Regions from separate parts of the Streptomyces sp. NBC_00667 genome, predicted to be linked through region 2. Evidence: riboswitches for the same ligand, from Rfam matches in the RefSeq annotation. Region 2 holds a riboswitch; the other holds the start of a gene.
The links. Region 2 has a riboswitch for ZMP and ZTP ahead of glyA (serine hydroxymethyltransferase). Riboswitches for the same ligand answer to the same signal wherever they lie in the genome.
Positions count from the first base shown of each region.

Region 1: linked by a shared signal. The riboswitch ahead of OHA81_RS25870 (bifunctional 5,10-methylenetetrahydrofolate dehydrogenase/5,10-methenyltetrahydrofolate cyclohydrolase) and the one ahead of glyA (serine hydroxymethyltransferase) in region 2 are both predicted to bind ZMP and ZTP.

Region 1 covers NZ_CP109022.1:5,656,636-5,660,029, forward strand. The annotation lists gene OHA81_RS25860 (RNA polymerase sigma factor) at 1-192, opposite strand, end outside; gene OHA81_RS25865 (methyltransferase domain-containing protein) at 417-1,178, opposite strand; ZMP/ZTP riboswitch at 1,306-1,404, shown strand; gene OHA81_RS25870 (bifunctional 5,10-methylenetetrahydrofolate dehydrogenase/5,10-methenyltetrahydrofolate cyclohydrolase) at 1,439-2,329, shown strand; gene OHA81_RS25875 (helix-turn-helix domain-containing protein) at 2,370-3,164, opposite strand; gene OHA81_RS25880 (4a-hydroxytetrahydrobiopterin dehydratase) at 3,299-3,394, shown strand, end outside.
Region 2 covers NZ_CP109022.1:4,181,277-4,184,670, forward strand. The annotation lists gene rocD (ornithine--oxo-acid transaminase) at 1-1,100, opposite strand, end outside; ZMP/ZTP riboswitch at 1,210-1,300, shown strand; gene glyA (serine hydroxymethyltransferase) at 1,335-2,603, shown strand; gene trpS (tryptophan--tRNA ligase) at 2,938-3,394, shown strand, end outside.

The sequences.
Region 1 (3,394 bases), 1.5 Mb from region 2:
CTCGTCCAGGACCTGGTTCAGGCTGCGCAGGACCCGCTTCCACTGGTCCACCGGGATGCGGCCGGCCTCGAAGGCCTGACGCACGTCGTCACCGTTGATGTGACCCTGCTCGCGGCCGCGCTCGACGAGCGCGACGAGGGCCTCCGATTCGGCGATCTCCGGAGGGAACGTACGGGACGGGCTGAGCGACACAAGGAGCCTCTCGTTGCGAACAATTAAGGGTGGGCGGGACATCATCGCGCGAACTCGGGAAACAGACCCGAGGGGGTTCTGTATTCCGGGCTGCGCGAGGACACCTGTCGGTTCATCGCACGCCCGAGTCGATTCGTTACGCGCTGAATTGAGTGACCTGCGCCACGCTGTGGCCGCGCAACCCGATACGGCCCTGATCCGTCCGCCCTCCTCCCGCCCCCGCCTCAGTCCGATTTGCGGGCTTCAATGAGGAAACGGGCGGTGTGTGCGACGAACGGGCCTTCACGCCCGATCCGTTCGTGCAGTTCGCGCAGCCGGTCGCGGTAGTGCCCGACCGTGAAGCCCGGCACCATCCAGATCACCTTCCTCAAGAAGTAGACCACGGCGCCGATGTCGTGGAACTCCGTACGCAGCCGCTCGGAGCGCAGGTCCACGACCTCCAGGCCGGCGGCCGTCGCCCCCGCGAGGGCGTCGTCGGGGTGCCGGGCCCGCCGCACCTCCTGCGGCTGCGGGCCGAGGAAGTACTCCACGAGCTCGAAGACGCTCGCCGGACCGACCTGCTGCGAGAAGTACGTGCCGCCCGGGGTCAGCACGCGGGCGATCTCGTCCCACCACACGGTCACCGGGTGCCGGCTGCTGACCAGCTCGAAGGCCTCGTCGCCGAACGGCAGCGGCGGCTCGTCGGCGTCCGCGACCACGGCCGCGCCCAGCGGGTGCAGCAGTCGCGTGGCCCTGGCCACGTTCGGCGGCCAGGACTCGGTGGCCACCGTCAGGCGGGGCAGCGGCCCGGCGCCCGCCAGCACCTCCCCGCCGCCGGTCTGGATGTCCAGGGCGGAGCGGACACCCGCCAGCCGCCCGCCCAGCAGTTTCTGGTAGCCCCAGGAGGGCCGCTGCTCGGTGGCCCGGCCGTCGAGCCAGGAGAAGTCCCAGCCCTCCACGGAGACCGAGTCCGCCTCGCCGACGAGATCGTCGAAAGTGCGCGTCATGTCGGAATCCTCCCAGCTCCCGTTCCGGTGATCCACCGGGTTGTCGCACAGCCCGCCGGGGCCGCTCGAGGAGTCCGCCCGCCGGGGTCCGCCCGAAGGGGCCCGTCCGCCGGGTCGACTAGAGTGGGCGGCGGGCCGTGACTGGCGTTCGGGTGGATCACCACCGGGGAGCGGCCCGGCGTACCCGCATCCCGTACGTCGACTGCCGCGCGCCTGGGCGAACCGCGACCGCGAAACCGCAGCGACGCTCAGGAGACCCCATGACGACCGCCCAGGCCCACACCCCGGACCGGACCGCCCGGCTGATGGACGGCACCGCCCTCGCCCGCCGCATCTCGAAGCAGACCGCCGCCCAGGCCGCCAAGCTCACCGAGCGCACCGGCACCGCCCCCTGTCTGGCGACCGTGCTGGTCGGCGAGGACCCGGCGTCGGTCACCTACGTACGCATGAAGCAGAACCGTTGCGCCAAGGCCGGGATCACCTCCCGCCACGTGGAGCTCCCGGCGCAGACCACCACCGCGGAACTGGTCGCCAAGCTCACCGAGCTCTCCGAGGACCCGCAGATCAGCGGCATCCTGCTCCAGCACCCCGTCCCGCACCACATCGACGAGCGCGCCGCCTTCGAGGCCATCGCCCCCGGCAAGGACGTCGACGGCGTCACCATGCACTCCTTCGCCGCCATGGGCTTCGGCCTCCCCGGCTTCGTCTCCTGCACGCCCGGCGGCATCATGCGGCTGCTGGAGGCCTACGACGTCGACCTCACCGGCAAGCACGCCGTGGTCGTGGGCCGCAGCGCGATCCTGGGCAAGCCCGCCGGGATGCTCCTGCTGGAGCGCAACGCCACGGTCACCTACTGTCACTCGCGCACCGTGGACCTGCCCTCGATCGTGCGCCAGGCAGACGTGCTGGTCGCCGCCGTCGGCAAGGCGGAGTTCATCCGGGGCGAGGACATCAAGCCGGGCGCGGTCGTCCTGGACGCCGGGTACAACGAGGGCAACGTCGGCGACGTCCACTTCGAGTCGGCCGCCGCCCGCGCCTCGCTGATCACCCCGGTGCCCGGCGGTGTCGGCCCGATGACCATCGCCGTCCTGCTGGAGCAGACCGTCCGGGCGGCCGCCGCCCAGGCCGGCCTCGACCTCGCGGAGCTCTGAGCCCCACCCGCCACCGGCGGCCCGCGCCGCGCCGGGGCGGTCAGGGGCCCAGTGAGCGCAGGTACTTCGCCGTCGCCGGGTCGGCCGGGAGGAGGGTCTCCACGGCCAGCTCGGCGACGGTCACGTCCATCGGCGTGTTGAAGGTGGAGATCGAGGACACGAAGGACAGGACGTGTCCCTCGTGCTCGATCACCAGCGGAAGCGCGAGGTAGGCGGTCGCTTCCGCCGGCTCCCCGTCCCCGGGCCGCCCGCGCTCCGCCACCGGGTACGCCGCCACCTCCTCGTACAGCGCGCGCAGCGCCCGCGAGCGGGCCGTCGCGAGCTGCCGTTCCATCTGCGCCAGCAGGTGCCCGCGCCACTCGCGGAGGTTGTGGATCCGCGGGGCGAGCCCCTCCGGGTGCAGGGTGAGCCGCATCGCGTTCAGCGGGGGCTCCAGCAGGTGCTCCGCCACGCCGCCCAGCAGCATCGTGATGCCCCGGTTCGCCGCGACCACCTGGTACGTCGCGTCCACCACCAGCGCCGGATACGGCTCGTACGCGTTCAGCAGCCGCTCCAGCCCCTCGCGCAGCACGCCCAGCTCCGGCGCGTCCAGCGGGGTGCAGGCGTACCGGGGCGCGAAACCGGCGGCCACCAGCAGGACGTTGCGTTCCCGCACCGGTACGTCGAGGTGCTCCGCCAGCCGCAGCACCATTTCCTCGCTGGGCCGGGAGCGGCCGTTCTCCACGAAGCTGATGTGCCGGGACGAGGAACCGGCGCGCCCCGCCAGTTCCAGCTGACTGATACCGCGCTGCTCCCGCCACGTACGCAGCAGCGCGCCCACACCCGCAGAGGTCATGGCCCGACGTTAGCCGGAAGACCGCGAGAAACGGTACGTGCCGGTGCGCGGGGGGCCTCCCGACGGCACGTGCTGTGGGAACCTTGACACCACGTCAGGCAGTCGGGCCGACCGGAGCGTGAAGGAGCGTGTGGATGTCGGGCGAGCCGCTTTCCCAGAAGGAGATCGAGGACCGGCTGCGGGAACTCCCGGGCTGGGCCTTCGAAGACGACCGGATCCAGCGCACGTAC
Region 2 (3,394 bases):
ACCAGCACCCCCAGCTCCATCAGCTTCTCGGAGATCTCCCGGCCCGTGCCGCGCGCCGGGTCGATGTCGACGCCCGCCCACAGGCCGCGGCCCCGTACGGCGGTCACGGCGCCACTGCCCACCAGCAGGTTCAGCTCCCGGTGCAGGTGGTCGCCGAGCTCGGTGGCGCGCTGCTGGTACTCGCCGGTCCGCAGCATCGCGATCACCTCCAGGGCGACGGCACAGGCCAGCGGGTTCCCGCCGAAGGTGGACCCGTGCTCGCCGGGCCGGAACACCCCCAGCACGTCCCGGTCGGCGACCACGGCGGAGACGGGGACCACGCCGCCGCCCAGCGCCTTGCCGAGGATGTACACGTCCGGCACGACCCCCTCGTGCGCGCACGCGAAGGTCTCGCCGGTACGGCCGAGGCCCGACTGGATCTCGTCCGCCATGAACAGGACGTTCCGCTCGCGCGTGAGTTCCCGTACGCCCTGGAGGTAGCCGGCCGGCGGGACGAGGACGCCCGCCTCGCCCTGGACCGGCTCCAGCAGCACGGCCACGGTGTTCGAGGTCAGGGCGTGGGAGAGCGCGGTGAGGTCCCCGTACGGCACGATCTCGAACCCGGGGGTGTACGGCCCGAAGTGGTCGCGGGCCTCGTGGTCCGTCGAGAAGGACACGATGGTGGTGGTCCGGCCGTGGAAGTTGTCGGCCGCCACGACGATCTTGGCATGTCCGTCCGGGACGCCCTTGACCTCGTACCCCCACTTGCGGGCGGTCTTGACCGCCGTCTCCACGGCCTCCGCACCCGTGTTCATCGGCAGCACCATCTCCTTGCCGCACAGGGCGGCGAGTTCGGTGCAGAAGTCCGCGAAGCGGTCGTGGTGGAAGGCGCGGGAGGTGAGGGTGACCCGCTCCAGCTGCGCGCGGGCGGCGTCGATCAGACGGCGGTTGCCGTGGCCGAAGTTGAGCGCCGAGTAGCCGGCGAGCATGTCGAGGTACCTGCGGCCCTCCACGTCGGTCATCCACGCGCCCTGCGCCGACGAGACGACGATCGGGAGCGGGTGGTAGTTGTGCGCGCTGTGCGCGTCGGCGGAGCGGATGGCATCAGCAGTCTTCGACACGGGGTCTCCGATCGTCCGTCAGGCAGTCGACGAGGGTGGCGTCACTTTCCATGTTCGCTCGTATACCGGACGGAGAAACCTTTCTCGTGGCGTGCCCGCTAAGGTGGGCCGTACGCACGGCGACTGGCGCACGGGGAAACGACTCCGGGGGAGTCGTGCGGGCAGGACCGCACACAGGGCCGCTCGCCTGGGCCTCGCGGGGACGAGACCAGACATCGACCCCGGAGGACCGCCATGACAGCGCGCCGCCATCCCGCCCTTTCCGCGACCGACCCCGAGCTGGCGTCGTTCGTCGCGGCCGAGGAAACCCTCCAGGCGCAGACGCTCCGCCTCATCCCGAGCGAGAACTACGTGTCGGCGGCGGTGCTGGAGGCCTCCGGCACCGTCCTGCAGAACAAGTACAGCGAGGGCTACCCGGGCCGCCGTTACTACGAGGGCCAGCAGAACATCGATCGCGTCGAGGCCCTCGCCGTCGAGCGGGCCAAGGGCCTGTTCGGCGTCGACCACGCGAACGTGCAGCCGTACTCCGGTTCCCCGGCGAACCTGGCCGTGTACCTGGCCTTCGCCCGGCCGGGCGACACGGTGATGGGCATGGCGCTGCCGATGGGCGGGCACCTCACGCACGGCTGGGGCGTCTCGGCGACGGGCTCCTGGTTCCGGGGCGTGCAGTACGGGGTCCGCGCCGACACCGGGCTCGTCGACTACGACGCGGTCCGCGACCTCGCCCTCGCCGAGCGGCCGAAGATCATGTTCTGCGGCGGTACCGCGCTCCCGCGCACGATCGACTTCGCGGCCTTCGCGTCGATCGCCAAGGAGGCGGGCGCCCTCCTGGTCGCGGACGTGGCGCACATCGCGGGCCTGATCGCGGGCGGGGCGCACCCGAGCCCGGCGGGTCACGTGGACGTCATCTCCACGACCACCCACAAGACCCTGCGGGGTCCGCGCGGCGCGATGCTGATGTGCCGGGAGGAGCACGCGAAGGCCATCGACAAGGCGGTCTTCCCGGGCCTCCAGGGCGGCCCGCACAACCAGACGACGGCGGGCATCGCGGTGGCCCTGCACGAGGCGGCGCAGCCGGCCTTCGTCACGTACGCGCACGCGGTCGTCGCCAACGCGAAGGCGCTGGCCGCGTCGTTGCTGGAGCGGGGGTTCGACCTGGTGTCCGGGGGTACGGACAACCACCTGATCCTGATGGACCTGACCTCGCGGGGGGTGCCGGGGAAGGTGGCGGCGAAGGCGCTGGACCGGGCGGGGATCGTGGTGAACTACAACACGGTGCCGTTCGACCCGCGCAAGCCGTTCGACCCGTCGGGGATCCGGATCGGGACGCCGTCGCTGACGTCGCGGGGGCTGTCGGTGGAGCACATGCCGGTGGTGGCGGACTGGATCGCGCGGGCGGTCGACGCGGCCGGTTCCGCGGACGAGCGGACGCTGACCGCGATCCGCGCGGAGGTCTCGGACCTCATGGCCGCCTTCCCGGCCCCGGGGCTCCCCCTCTCCTGACGCGGCGAACCAGCCCCGCCGCGCGGGGCAGGCGCGGGGTCCGGGGCGGAGCCCCCTGGGAACCCGGCTCCGCCGGGCACCGGGCTCCGCCCGGACCCGCGCCTCAAGCGCCGGCGGGGCCGGGTGGGGCCGGCGGGGCTGTGTGGTGCGGGCGCCCCGCGGTCCCGTCCCAGCCCGCACGACCAGCGGAAAGCGGTCGCTCGGCCGGGGCGGGATCCGGTCGGGGCGCTACCGGTCGGTACCGGGGCCGGCTCGGCGGGGCAGGGGTCGCGACCCGGAAGGTTCCGGCCAGCGGCGGGCCCGAGCCCGCCCCCGCACCTGAGAGAATGAACCCATGGCTTCTGATCGTCCTCGCGCGCTCTCCGGCATCCAGCCCACCTCCGGTTCGTTCCACCTCGGGAACTACCTCGGAGCCATCCGGCAGTACGTCGCCCTGCAGGAAACGCACGACGCCTTCTACATGGTCGTCGACCTGCACGCGATCACCATGCCGCAGGATCCGAAGGACCTCCGCGCGAACACCCGGCTCTCCGCCGCGCAGCTGCTCGCCGCCGGTCTGGACCCCGAGCGCTGCACGCTCTTCATCCAGAGCCACGTCCCCGAGCACGCGCAGCTCGGCTGGGTCATGAACTGCATCACCGGCTTCGGCGAGGCCAGCCGGATGACCCAGTTCAAGGACAAGTCCGCCAAGGGCGGCGTGAACAACGCCACCGTCGGCCTGTTCACGTACCCGATCCTCCAGGTCGCCGACATCCTGCTCTACCAGGCCAACGCCGTCCCCGTCGGCGAGG